2 regions of the Endozoicomonas sp. GU-1 genome follow, and region 1 is predicted to be linked to the other one. Evidence: predicted binding sites of a transcription regulator. Region 1 holds the regulator's gene; the other holds the start of a gene.
What was found. The regulator FNR, encoded in region 1, switches genes on or off when oxygen is low (the NO sensors DNR and NnrR bind a similar motif). The targets are predictions, from matches to a motif close to TTGATNTANATCAA.
Positions count from the first base shown of each region.

Region 2: the regulator FNR is predicted to act here: its motif matches at 4,922-4,935, upstream of ubiU (ubiquinone anaerobic biosynthesis protein UbiU).

Region 1 is NZ_CP114771.1:1,881,905-1,888,844, forward strand. It holds gene O3276_RS07570 (heavy metal translocating P-type ATPase) at 1-405, shown strand, start outside; gene ccoS (cbb3-type cytochrome oxidase assembly protein CcoS) at 408-584, shown strand; gene O3276_RS07580 (sulfite exporter TauE/SafE family protein) at 565-1,281, shown strand; gene O3276_RS07585 (hypothetical protein) at 1,473-1,925, opposite strand; gene hemN (oxygen-independent coproporphyrinogen III oxidase) at 2,355-3,749, shown strand; gene fnr (fumarate/nitrate reduction transcriptional regulator Fnr) at 4,264-5,022, shown strand; gene O3276_RS07600 (adenine phosphoribosyltransferase) at 5,102-5,659, shown strand; gene O3276_RS07605 (hypothetical protein) at 5,858-6,334, shown strand; gene O3276_RS07610 (TraR/DksA family transcriptional regulator) at 6,384-6,713, opposite strand.
Region 2 is NZ_CP114771.1:1,422,879-1,429,818, reverse strand. It holds gene menH (2-succinyl-6-hydroxy-2,4-cyclohexadiene-1-carboxylate synthase) at 1-784, shown strand, start outside; gene menB (1,4-dihydroxy-2-naphthoyl-CoA synthase) at 805-1,644, shown strand; gene menC (o-succinylbenzoate synthase) at 1,666-2,673, shown strand; gene menE (o-succinylbenzoate--CoA ligase) at 2,699-4,099, shown strand; gene thpR (RNA 2',3'-cyclic phosphodiesterase) at 4,223-4,864, shown strand; gene ubiU (ubiquinone anaerobic biosynthesis protein UbiU) at 4,990-5,997, shown strand; gene O3276_RS05825 (U32 family peptidase) at 6,130-6,940, shown strand, end outside.

The DNA of each region.
Region 1 (6,940 bases):
CACAAAGTCTTGATGGTCGGTGATGGCATCAATGATGTTCCTGTTTTAGCGGGGGCGGATATCTCCATGGCCATGGGCAACGCCTCAGACCTGGCGCGCACCAGTGCCGATGCAGTATTGATTTCCGGCAACCTTGAGCGATTGGCCGATGCCTTTAACCTGACCATAAGAACGCGAAAAATTATCCGGCAAAACCTGGCATGGTCCCTTGGCTATAACCTTGCTGCCCTGCCCCTGGCCGCAGCAGGCATGATTGCCCCATGGATGGCTGCTACCGGCATGGCGCTCAGCTCACTGATTGTGGTGGCCAACGCCCTGCGACTGAACCGCCCGGGAAAACTGCCCAAAACACCGACCGAGTCAGAAGACGTTTACGCCCACCTTGAACCCAGAGGAGCTGCCTGACCATGGAAAGCCTGATTATTCTGATCCCTCTGGCCCTGATCCTGATCGCTGTAGCGATCAAACTCTTCTTCTGGGCAGTAGACGACGGTCAGTTTGACGACCTTGAAGGGCCAGCCCACAGCATTCTTTTTGATGAGCCTCAACAGATAGCAAAAGCTAATGCACATGACCATAAATGAAGTCCCCACCTTACTTTCCGCATTAACCCTGGGCGTATTGGGCAGCGCCCACTGTATCGGCATGTGTGGCGGCATTACCTCCGCCCTCAGCCTCTCCCTGGCAGGCAAGTCCCGTGCACAGATCTTCTGGCTGATGCTGACCTATCATCTCGGACGGATTACCAGCTACGCCATCGCTGGTCTCCTTCTGGCCAGCATTGGCTGGTATCTGGGCGGTATCAGCCCGGCAGTAAAGATGGGACTGCGCTATTTTGCGGCCATTATGCTGATCGCCATGGGGCTTTATCTGAGCGGTTGGTGGCGTGGTCTGACACACCTGGAAAAGATTGGGCATAAGCTCTGGCAACATATCCAGCCCAAGGCCAAAGCACTGCTGCCCATCAAAAATTTTCCCAATGCCCTTACCATTGGCATGCTCTGGGGGTGGTTACCCTGCGGCCTGGTCTACAGCACCCTGGCCTGGAGCGCCAGCCAGGGACAACCGGTACAGGGTGCGCTGTTAATGGCCTCATTCGGTATTGGCACCATACCCTCAGTGTTCCTGCTGGGTGCGTTCTCAAGACAGCTCAGCGGCATTATTCAAGCCAGTATCACCCGCAACCTGGCGGGGTTGCTGATTATCCTTTTTGGCTTGTGGTCTATGCCCGGCGCACACCAGAGGTGGTTGATGTCCATGCTGCACCACCACCATATGTGATAAAAGGAAAAAAAGTTCTGCCTCCTAGTGCGGCCAAGCGTTATTACCCGTACACCACGTTCACCCTGAGCGGAGTCGAAGGGTGCTTGGCACGATCTATCAGAGTCCGGAGTTCCGCCCTTCGACAAGCTCAGGACGAACGGTATGGGTAACAGCGCTTAGCTGCACTAGGAGGCTCTTAAAGTTATGAATCAGAAATCAAACCAAAAGACGAGACGCTCCGCTTTTTGCTTCTGCAACTCAGCCAACTCCAAAAAATATTTTTCCCCCAACGATTCCCTGATCGTAAGCTGGGCAAACTCTTCTGGAACATCAACGCTCCTTTCTCTTAAAGGCTTGTTGTAGTCGTAAGAAACCAATTCATCAACAGACAGCCAGGAGTGGCCAGATCCACCCGTTCCCCATTCATCAGACTTAGCCTTGATGGAAAGACTGACATCCCCGGGCAGCCCACGAGCCTCCTCAATAATGGGATACGGAGTAACATGCCAGGAGCCCCAGTCATAATCGCTTCTGACAAAACCCTCGGAAAAGAATGAAAAGACATGACGATTGCGATCTGAAAAAGGTTCGTAACCCGGGATTTCTTCCCATTGCCCGGCACTATTTCTGAATTCAGCATACATATGTATGTCTGCACCCATAATGACTCCTCCTGTCTGATCAGTGACCAGGACATATTTGTGACTTTTTATGATCCAAGAGCAAAAATAGCACATTCAATGAACTCACCGATCACTATCCATCAGACCCTTTTCAGCACAACCCTGCCAGCCAGGGCATTATTTGCTCGATTAATAACCAGATGGCAGATACAATAGCCTACCTCAACAGCTTCACGCCACGTTGGACACAATCCTCATCACTTGCCCTAAAGACGAACCACCAAGGCATGCCGGTTCGGTTCATACCTATTGACACCGATCAAAGAACAACCTTGAAAATCTTTCTAAACTAGCCAAAAACATCATGACGTAATACCGACTGTTTTTGCCTTACCCTTTCCGGCACAAAAGACCGACCAGAAGGCGAACACACTGACTAATAAGACATGAAGATTACCGAGAGCAATAATGAATACCGCACCAGTTTGGGATAAAGACCTGATTCACCGATACAACCACTCAGGCCCGCGTTATACCTCCTATCCCACGGCGGTGCAGTTTGATGGCAGCTTTGATATTGAGAAATATCAGCACAATGCCCACTCCAGTGCCAGGGCCATCAAGCCCCTGTCACTCTACTTTCATATTCCGTTCTGCTCCCATGTCTGTTATTACTGCGCCTGTAATAAAATAGTCACCAAACACCGTGGGCGCGCCAATAGTTATCTGGAATACCTGTTTCGTGAAATAGAGATGCAGGCAGCACTCTACAGTCAGGAACAGCGGGTCGAGCAACTCCACTTTGGCGGCGGCACACCGACCTTTCTGAGCAGAGATCAGATGACGGATCTGATGGGGCATATCCGCCAGCACTTCCAACTGACCCAAAGCGATACCGCAGACTACTCCATTGAACTGGACCCCAGGGAAGTAGACTGGCCCATGATGGGCACCCTGAGGGACCTCGGCTTCAACCGGATCAGCATGGGCGTTCAGGACCTGAACCCCAAAGTTCAGCAAGCCGTTAACCGGGTTCAACCTGAAAGCATGATTCAATCCATCCTTGATGCTGCCAGAGTCATGGCATTCCGCTCGGTACACATGGACCTGATTTACGGCCTGCCTTTCCAGACCACCAACAGTTTTATGGCAACCATCGATCGTGTGGTTGATATGGCCCCGGACAGGCTATCCCTGTTTAACTACGCCCACCTGCCCCACCGCTTCAAGCCGCAGCGCCGGATCAATGAGCAGGATCTGCCAGCGCCGGAAATGAAGCTGGACATTCTGCATCAGGCCACGGAAAAGCTGCTGGATCAGGGCTACATCTACATCGGCATGGATCACTTTGCCCTGCCAGACGATGAACTGGCCATGGCCCGGGAGGATGGCACGCTGCACCGGAATTTTCAGGGTTATACCACCCATGGCCATTGCGACCTGATCGGCATGGGCGTGTCTGCCATCAGCCAGGTAGGCGACACTTATATTCAGAACAGCACCGATGAAGCCCGGTACTGTGCAATGCTCAATGAACAGCAATTGCCAATGGTTCGCGGTCTGAAGATGACCGCTGATGACAAAGTCCGCCAGGCAGTGATTACCCAGCTGATCTGCCACTTCAAACTGCATTTCAGCGATATTGAACAGCGGTTTGATATTCAATTCAGGGATTACTTCCGGGATGAGCTGGCAAGACTGGAGCCGATGAGGGCGGACGGCCTGATCAGTCTCAATAGCGATGGCTTGCTGGAAGTACTGCCGAAGGGAACGCTGCTGATCCGTAACATCTGTATGCAGTTCGACCACTATCTCCATCAACCGGAAATGAAAGAAAAGACGCTCTACTCAAAGGTTATCTGAGCAGCACTCCGGAGCAATCACCAGGCTCCGGAGCCCCTCTCCCGCCAGTACCGACAATGACTGATCATCCCGCACAGAACCGAAACCTCTCTGCAGCTCACCGGCTTATCAGCAAAAAACTGAAACTGACGACGACTTGCCACCACTATCACATTGATTTACTTGAAACATAAGTGCAAAATCTGTCATGTCCGTTAAATACCACGAACGAAAATTTAATCCTGTGACATAAGACAATGTCAGATTGATTTTCCAGGGATAAAGACATACAACCACCAGGAGCCATGACCATACTATTATCAGGGTCAGCCCTGGGCTGGATAGACGACACGGCAGATGAAAGCTCACCGGAACCACCGCAGTTTATGACGCATTGCTAAAGCAGCACCAAACCCCTACCCTGGGTCTGCCCGGTTGCGTACATACCTGATTTACACTCCGGTAATACTTTTCATACACTTGGTTTTCCATAAACAGTGTCGAATTTCGCCAAATACGACTTTGAGGCCTCTCAATGACGTCAAAGCCCAACGTCCGACAGCCGAGCCATGTGGCTTGCAGAGACTGCAGCCTCAGCTCACTGTGCCTGCCACTGGCACTGAGCATTAAGGATATCGATCAGCTGGATCACATTATCAAGCGTGGGCGTCCTTTGAAAAAAGGCGAACACCTGTTTCTGGAAGGTGACCCCTTTACCAGCGTCTTTGCTGTTCGCTCAGGGGCTCTCAAAACCTACACAGCGACCAATGAAGGTGAGGAACAAATCACCGGGTTTTACCTGCCCAGCGAAATTCTTGGCCTGAGCGGTATGGATACGGATACCTATCCGGTGTCGGCCCAGGCGATGGAAACCACCATGATCTGCGAGATTCCTTTTGAGCAACTGGAAACCCTTTCCGATCAATTCCCGGAACTGCGCCGACATCTGATGCGCCTGATGAGCAAGCGTATCCGTGAAGACCAGCAAATGATGATGCTGCTGTCCAAGAAAAACGCCGATGAACGTATTGCCACCTTCCTGATTAACCTGGCCAGCCGTTTTCGTCGCCGGGGCTTTTCTTCGCAGTCGTTCCGTCTGTCCATGTCGAGAAATGAGATGGGGAACTACCTGGGCCTGGCGGTAGAAACGGTTAGTCGTGTATTTACCCGATTCCAGAAAAACGGCCTGATCTCCGCCGTGGGCAAGGAAATCGAAATTCGCAACTCGGTTGAACTCTGTGCCCTGGCCGGGGGAAAAACCCTGGAACCCAACCCTATTGCTACCAACGCCTGACTTTATCCTCTAAAGAAGCTACCCTTTGAGGTGGCTTCTTCCTTTTTATCCATTGACTGACAGCGGCATGCTCCCTCCCATGCATACAAACGAATGTTCATCCGTTCAGGAATATCTGCGAACGCAAATCAGAACCATCGCCAACTGGCCCCATGAAGGCATCCTGTTTCGGGATATCACCACACTGTTTGAAAACCCGGAAGCCTGGCGTAAGGCCGTGGATGTCATGGTTCAGCGTTATGAGAACCAGACTTTTGATCGCATTGGCGCGCTTGATGCCCGCGGTTTCCTGCTTGGCTCGACACTGTCCTATATCATGAACAAGCCGCTGGCACTGTTTCGCAAGAAAGGCAAACTGCCCGGCAAAACCCTCAGTGTCGAGTATGACCTTGAATATGGTAAAGCCGTACTGGAAATGCATGAAGACACCATTAAGCCCGGTGAAAACATTCTGTTGGTGGATGACCTTATCGCCACCGGAGGCACACTGCTGGCTGCCGATCAGTTGATCCGACAAGCAGGAGCCAGCACACTGGAAGCTGCAGCTATCATCAACCTGCCAGACCTCAAGGGTGCTGACAGACTCAATGCGGCGGGCATTCCAACCTATGCCCTGTGCAATTTTGCCGGTGAGTAAAACCACCCTCAGTTCAGAATTTCAGGGATGATACGATATGTCTCTTAGATCCAGGGTCAATGTCTGGATCTGAGAGCCACTCCCGCAATTACAGGACGCACAGACCGGGATCTACCCGGAAAAAGGACTTTGCAAATGGGAATATGCGCCAAGGAACTAAGGCACTATGTTGTTCGCCCCGCACTCAAGCATCTGGGTATGTGGAGCCCTACTGCTGAGAACCTGCTGCTTGGTACCGCGGCCAGAGAGTCCGGGCTTGGTTTTCATCTGAAACAGGCCAATCACCAGGCGCTCGGTATCTATCAGATTTCCCCACGCATGCACCGCAATATCTGGGACCTGTTTCTGGCCCCGAACGCTGACTTATCCAGCAAAGTCCGGGGACTGGCCAGCCAGCGGGAGTTTCTTTCCCACCCCCATCATGAACTGGCGACCAACCTGGTTTACGCCACCGCCATTGCCTGGCTTATCTATCACCGCTGCGGTATTCAGATCGAAGATATTGATAAAGAAGACATCACTGCCATGGCCAGATTATGGCAAAAGCACTTCCACAGCAGAAACCCCGGAACACTCCAGAGCTTCTGCGAAAGCTATCAAAAGATGATTATTGAATCAGGCTGCTCCACAGAGGAGTCAACGTACTTTAACCAGGCTGCAGCCAAACCGGCATAACAGGATTCAGCCTGCCTGCTCCCTTATCGCCTTGATGATGGATGCTCCCCTACAACCCCTTGGCCTCAGCACATTGAACACAGAGGTCAGCATAAGGCATAACCTCAAGGCGCTGAACCGGAATTTCCTTACCGCAGGACAGGCAGAAACCGTAATCGCCCTCATTTATACGATCAAGGGCGCGGTTAATTTTACCCAGTTCAATCACCGCCTCGTTACCCAGTGCATCAATAACCTCATCATTCTCCCGTTCCTGCGCCTGCTCAGACCAGTCGGCACTGTTTTTTCGGGAAGCATCCTGTTTAATTTTACCCAGACGCGTATTCAGCTCATCCCTGCGAGCCATCAACCATTTCTGCCACTTATCATGATTTGTCATTTTGCTACCCCTGCACAAAAATACTGTAGAATCCTGCTGTTTATTCTATAAACAATGGTTGTGTCAAAAGGTCACTCTTTACCATAAAACAACGCCGACGAACCTTATCCCCACTCACAAAAACGGATAAAGTAATTACCAACCTGCGGCGTACTGATTCTTTCCAAAATCATGAATTCAAATAGTAGATCATTGATACCGTAAACGTAATATTCAGTTTCAATCCG
Region 2 (6,940 bases), 460 kb from region 1:
GCCAGTCCTGGTGTTACTGCATGGGTTTCTGGGCAGAGCAAACGACTGGGACTCCTTGCTGGCAGCGCTGAAAGACGACTATTGCCTTATTGCTGTTGACCTGCCGGGCCACGGCTCAAGTCAATGGCTGGAGGAAGATACGCAGGGCGCGGACTACTTCTGCTATCGCCTGGAGCAGACGGTTCAAACCATTGAACAGGTGGAAGGCATCAGCCTGAAACGGTTCAACCTGCTGGGCTATTCACTGGGAGGGCGTCTGGCCATGGCGTATACCACTGCTTTCCCCCAGCGAGTGGCGCAGCTGTTACTGGAAGGAGCGCATCCCGGGCTGGTCAGTGAGCAGGAAAGAAGCGAGCGTTATTGGTCAGATCTGCAATGGGCCAGACGCTTTACTGAAGAATCAGTGGCTGATGTGCTTTTGGACTGGTATAAACAGCCGGTTTTTTCTGACCTGGATGATAGCCAGATTGGCTCTTTGATTGCTGAGCGATCAAAAGGCAGTGGTTTGATTCTGGCTAATGCCTTGATGGCATTCAGTCTATCGAAGCAGCCAGACTATCGCCGGGCACTTTCCCGGCTCAAGGCTGATTGTCAGCTCAGCGCCGGTTCACCACTGTCCGTTCATTATTTTTATGGTGAAAATGATCACAAGTTCGGGCAGCTTGGACAGCATTTGCTGACAGAGCATGTGATACACAGTGTCCACCCGGTGACCGGGTGTGGACACAATGTTCATCGGGAGCAACCAGAGGTTATGGCCCGGTTGCTCAGAGAGCTCTTCTGAAGAGCTATAAGGAGTTGGATATGAGCAAGCAGCTGGATTCAGGTGTGATCTGGGAAAACCTCAGCGGTGATTATGAGGACATTCTCTATCACCGGGCAGAGGGGATGGCCAAAATTACCATTAACCGCCCGGAAAAGCGTAACGCCTTTCGCCCACAAACCATTGTAGAAATCCAGAAAGCCCTGGAGTCGGCACGTTTTGATGAGTCGGTGGGTGTGGTGATTCTGACCGGTGCCGGTGATCTGGCTTTCTGTTCCGGTGGTGACCAGAGCGTTCGTGGCGATTCGGGCTACAAGGATGATAAAGGAACTCATCATCTGAATGTTCTCGATCTGCAACGTCAGATCAGAACCTGTCCAAAGCCGGTGATTGCCATGGTGGCCGGTTATGCCATCGGTGGTGGTCATGTCCTGCACCTGGTTTGTGATCTGACGATTGCGGCGGATAATGCCCGCTTTGGTCAGACCGGCCCGAAAGTGGGGTCATTTGATGGTGGTTTTGGTGCCAGCTATCTGGCACGTATCGTTGGTCAGAAAAAAGCCCGGGAAATCTGGTTCCTCTGTCGTCAGTACGATGCCAGACAGGCGGAAGATATGGGGCTGGTCAATACCGTTGTACCTCTGGCAGAGCTGGAGCGGACAACCGTAGAATGGTGTCGTGAGATTTTGCAGCACTCTCCTCTGGCGCTTCGCTGTCTGAAATCCGCCATGAATGCCGACTGCGATGGTCAAACCGGTCTTCAGGAACTGGCGGGTAATGCGACCCTGCTGTTCTATATGAGCGCAGAGGCACAGGAAGGACGGGATGCTTTCCTGGAAAAACGTCAGCCGGATTTCAGTCGCTTTGGCCGTAATTCTTGAAGCCACTTTCTTAATAGATCCATGAAAGACTGTAAGGCCGATATCCTGAGGTATCGGCTGCCTTTAAAGCAGCCGTTATGGCTGAAGCACGCCTGCCTGAATAAGCGCGAAGGGCTGATTTTGCGTTTGCGTATCGGTGACCGGTGGGGTTATGGCGACATAGCGCCACTGCCCGGGTTTAGCCGTGAGAGTCTTGCAGACGCGGAAGAACAACTTCAGGCTTTCTGTTGGGCCGTTAATGGTGGCAGGCCGTTATCTCTCAACAGTGCTTTTCTCACTGATGTTCTGCATTTGCAGCCAGTACCGTCAGTGCTGTTTGGTATTGAATCGGCTCTGTGGTGGTTGCAACAGGACCATTGGTTTGACCCGCCAGCAACCGGACCACTTTTGCTGGGTAGCACCGAAGATATCCTTCGCCGACTTGCACTGTGGCAGGGAAACTGGCCGACAGAGTTCAAGTTGAAGATAGGCAGAGACTCAATAGAAGACGACTGTGTGAGAATTAACCAGGTTCTGCAGGCTTTGCCAACGTCCGTCAGCATCAAGCTGGATGCCAATCAGCAATGGACATTGGATCAAGCCCTCAGGGTCGCTGCCTCTATTGATGTCGAGCGAATTGCTTATGTTGAAGAGCCGACTGCTCATGTGGCCGAATTCTCACAAATCTACCAGCAGACCGGGCTTCGCTTTGCCCTGGATGAAACGGTCCAGCACCCGGAATACCTTCTACACCCCATGCAGGGTCTGGCGGCCGTTGTGATCAAACCGACGCTGGTGGGTGGTTTGGCCCATTGCCGACAGCTGGTGACAACCGGCAGAAGCGTTGGTGTCAGGACTGTTTTCAGCTCTTCTTATGAGTCGTCTATTGGATTGCACATACTGGAGCAGCTCAGCGCTCAGTGGACACCGGAAGAACGACCGGGTCTGGACACCTTATCGGCTTTTACCGACAGCCTGACCTCAGCAAGGATTATTGCCGGTCAGCCGGTTGCCATTAACCCCGCTTTTTTTTCAGTAATACAGAGCTGAACAGAAGCATAGCAGAACGCCGTTGATGAAAACGATCTTCCCCGAATTGCAACACTGTCCCTTGCATTATCGAGCCATTCATCAGTCCTCCTGTACAGCGATTCAGCTGGAGGAGGGCAGAGTTACGTTTCGCCAGCTGGATGCATGGGTGGATGAGTGTTGTCGTATATATCGGGATAAGGGCATGAGAGCGGGCCGCCGTCTTCTGTTTGTCACCCATAAACCATTGGACACTGTGGTGGTTGCCCTGGCCTGCCTTCGTTCCCAATGGGTTTTCTGCCCGGTAAACCCGGCGTTTCCGGAAGCGCAAATGTCGGGATATCGTGATCGTATTGGAGCTGCGCTGTTGGCAGACAGCGCGGGTATCGATTTTCATCAACGGATTGCTCATGCACGGCCACGGCCGGAGAGCAGACTTCAGCCCATTAAGATCGATGCTGAAGCCGTTTACGACCTGATCGCCACCTCTGGAACGACGGGCATCCCAAAGGCGGTAGCGCACAGTTATAAAAATCATTATTTTAGTGCCCTGGGCTCCATGCATACCTTGCCATTAACCTATGGTGATACCTGGCTGTTATCCTTGCCGCTGTTTCATGTGGGCGGATTGGCCATTGTTATGCGTTGCCTGCTGGCTGGTATCACAATGGTGCTGTTTGAGCGTCGGTTGTCGTTGGATGACATGCTGATCAGACAGCGGTTGACCCATCTTTCCCTGGTGAATACCCAATTGTTCAGGCTGCTGCAGTCTGGGTTATCACTCTATGATTTGGGCGTACGTTATATTCTGCTGGGTGGCGGCGTTGCTTCCCCGAGGCTGGTGGAGGCGGTAAAAGCACAGGGGATCACTGTTCTGACCACCTATGGTCTGACCGAGATGGCCTCCCAGGTGTGTACCGGAGAGCCTCTGTTTACCGGTAGTGGTGTTACTTCCGGAGCGGTATTGCCATGGCGTGAGGTTCGTTTAACAGAGGAAGGCGAGATTCAGGTGCGTGGCGACACACTGGCCAAAGGGTATTTTCAACAGGGCGAGGTGACGCCATTTGCGGGTACCCGTGGCTGGTTTAATACCGGTGACCAAGGACGTTGGCACGGTGACCAGTTACAGGTCTGTGGTCGTATGGATAATATGTTGATCTCAGGGGGGGAGAATATTCATCCTGAAGAGATTGAGCAGGCTTTGCTGACCTTCCCGGAGATTGTCCAGGCGGTGGTCGTTGCCATGACGGATCCTGAATATGGTCAGCGCCCTGTGGCTTATGTTCAGACGGTGGACGGTACCCTGAATGAACCATTTACAAAAGAGAGGCTGGCAGGCAAGATAGCTAAATTCAAAGTGCCGGTACATATTCGTTTATTTCCTGAGCAGGTAGCGGAATCAGGGATCAAGATTAATCGCCGCTTTTTTCAGGCACTTTTGGAATAATACGACGATACAGGCAGATTTCTGCCAACAATGTACTAGACTAGGTTCAACAAACTTAGCCAAACCAAATTGCAGGGTGCAATTGGTTTGAATTTAGCAGTCAGACGTTGAAGTTAGAATAATATGAAAAATAACCCCGTTAGCTACAACGCTTCCAGCGCCCCGACCTCTTTTGAAGAGGCGCTGTCCCACAATTCCCCGGTCAGGGCTTTTCTTGCCGTAAAAATTCCTCTTGAACTTGCTGCAACGCTGCATAAGAAAGCCATCCATCGAGCCGGTGAAGGACATGTTCACGACTTGCGTTGGGTAGCTCCCCAGCAGCAGCACATTACCCTTAAATTTCTGGGCAATAGCTCCCCCCAACAGTTACAGCAGTTAATTAACAACCTTGAAAATGATCTGGCGGACTACCATACCTTTGACAGTATGACCGGTTGTTTTCGTTTCTTTCCAAATGGGCGAAACCCCCGGGTGCTGGCCCTGGAGATGCATTCAGGGCAGGAGTTAAAACGGCTTGCCGATATCTGTGAGCGGGCAGCTGTGCAGTCGGGTTTCAGTGCTGAAACCCGGAATTTTCGCCCCCACGTAACCCTGGGGCGGTTTAAACGACCAAGGTATGTCACTCATAGTCAGTATTTTAACCTTCCCAGTTTCCGGATGACGGTGGGTGAGGTGGTATTACTGGAAAGTGAGAGCACTGCAATGGGAACGCGATATAAATCTATCCATGCTTTTCCGTTGTTGCCTCTTGCTATTAGCGCATGAAAACACTGATGAGTAGATGGTTGTCTAGGTGTTGATACTTATTTTTCCGGCTATTTCTTGATAAGTATCAAGTCGGTTTTTTGTTCAGCGTGCTATGCTGCACAAAAACTACTGGATAATTCTCTATGGAACTGGTGTGTCCTGCCGGTAACCTTCCTTCCCTGAAAGCCGCTGTCGATAATGGTGCTGATGCCGTATACATCGGCTTTCGTGATGAAACCAATGCCCGCCATTTTGCCGGTCTTAACTTTTCTGATCAGAGGGCCATAAAGGCACTGGATTACGTTCATAAAAATCCCCGTGGAAAAAAGGTGCGGCTTTTTGTTGCGGTAAACACCTATGCCCAGGCGACCAACTGGCAGCGCTGGAAAAAAGCAGTGGATATGTGCGCCGACTTCGGTGTCGATGCCCTGATTGCTGCCGATATCAGCGTGCTGGACTATGCCAGCAAGCGATACCCCGATCTTAATCTTCATCTTTCCGTTCAGGCCTCTGCCACTAACCAGGCCAGCCTGTCTTTTTATCATGATCATTTTGGTATCAAACGCGCAGTACTGCCCAGGGTGCTGTCGTTAAAACAGGTTGAGCGACTGGCTCAGAAAAGCCCGGTGGAACTGGAAGTATTTGCCTTTGGCAGTCTTTGTATTATGGCTGAAGGGCGCTGCATTCTCTCTTCTTATGTGACAGGGGAATCGCCCAATACCGCCGGTGCCTGTTCTCCGGCATCCGCTGTGCGCTGGCAGACGACGGCCAATGGGATGGAAACCCGACTGGGAGGTTTGTTGATCGACCGTTTTGATCACCACGAGCAGGCCGGTTATCCAACCCTCTGCAAGGGGCGCTTTACGGTGAATGATCAGGTCAGTCATGCCATTGAGGAGCCTACCAGCCTCAATACATTGGATCTGATCCCTCAGCTTTATCAGTCTGGTATCAGTGCGGTGAAAATTGAGGGCCGCCAGCGAAGCCCGGCCTATGTTGCCGAAGTGGTGAGAATCTGGCGGGAAGCGCTGGACCATTACCGGGCGAATCCAGATCGTTTTACCACTAATGAACGCTGGATGGCTGGCCTTTCCCGTTTGTCTGAAGGTAGCCAGACTACACTGGGTGCCTATAACCGACCCTGGCAGTGATGTTGGCTGTTTGACACTCTCTTTTGATTTAAACCACAAAGACATGAGCCATAAAGGTTTACATGCCTTACTTTCTTTGTGGCTGGCAGATCGCGTTTTCGGGTAATGCCCGGCGCAGACAGGGAATAAACTATGCAAATTACCCTTGGCCCACTACTGTTCTTCTGGCCTAAACAAGACGTTATGGCGTTTTACGAGAAAGTCGCCGAGTCCGCCTTTGAACGAGTCTACCTGGGAGAAGTCGTCTGCTCGAAAAGACGCGAGCTGAAGCTGGATGACTGGTTAGCCATTGCCAGGTTATTGCAGTCTAAAGGCAAAGAAGTCGTTCTATCGACACTGACGCTGATTGAAGCTGAGTCTGAGCTGGCTCAGGTGAGCAAGGTCTGTGAGAACGAAGACTTTACTGTAGAAGCCAATGATATGGCTGCTGTCCACTATCTATCAAAAGCGGGCATCCCTTTTATTACCGGTCCTTCGGTGAACCTGTACAGTGCTGAAGCATTGCAGGTTCTGCATGGTACCGGTTTAAAACGCTGGGTTTTGCCGGTTGAACTCTCTTATGAGCACCTTAAGTTGATTATGGGGCGTTTGCCAGAGCTGGGCATTGATGATCTGGAAACCGAGGTATTCAGCTATGGCTATCTACCACTGGCCTACTCGGCCCGCTGTTTTACCGCCCGAACCCATGAGCTGAGCAAAGACAGCTGCGAGTTCAGCTGTATTAAGTCATCAGCAGGTATTCCCCTGGCGACCCAGGAAGGTGATGCGCTGTTTACCATCAACGGTATTCAGACACTGTCTGGTAGTTGTCATAATATTCTGGATCAGTGGCAGGTGATGGCCAGTGCCGGAGTGAAGGCCATGCGTCTTTCCGGGCATTCAGAGGATATTTTAAAAGTGGCTGATGAACTGGCGCAGGCAATGCCGTTGGGGAGTAAGGTCA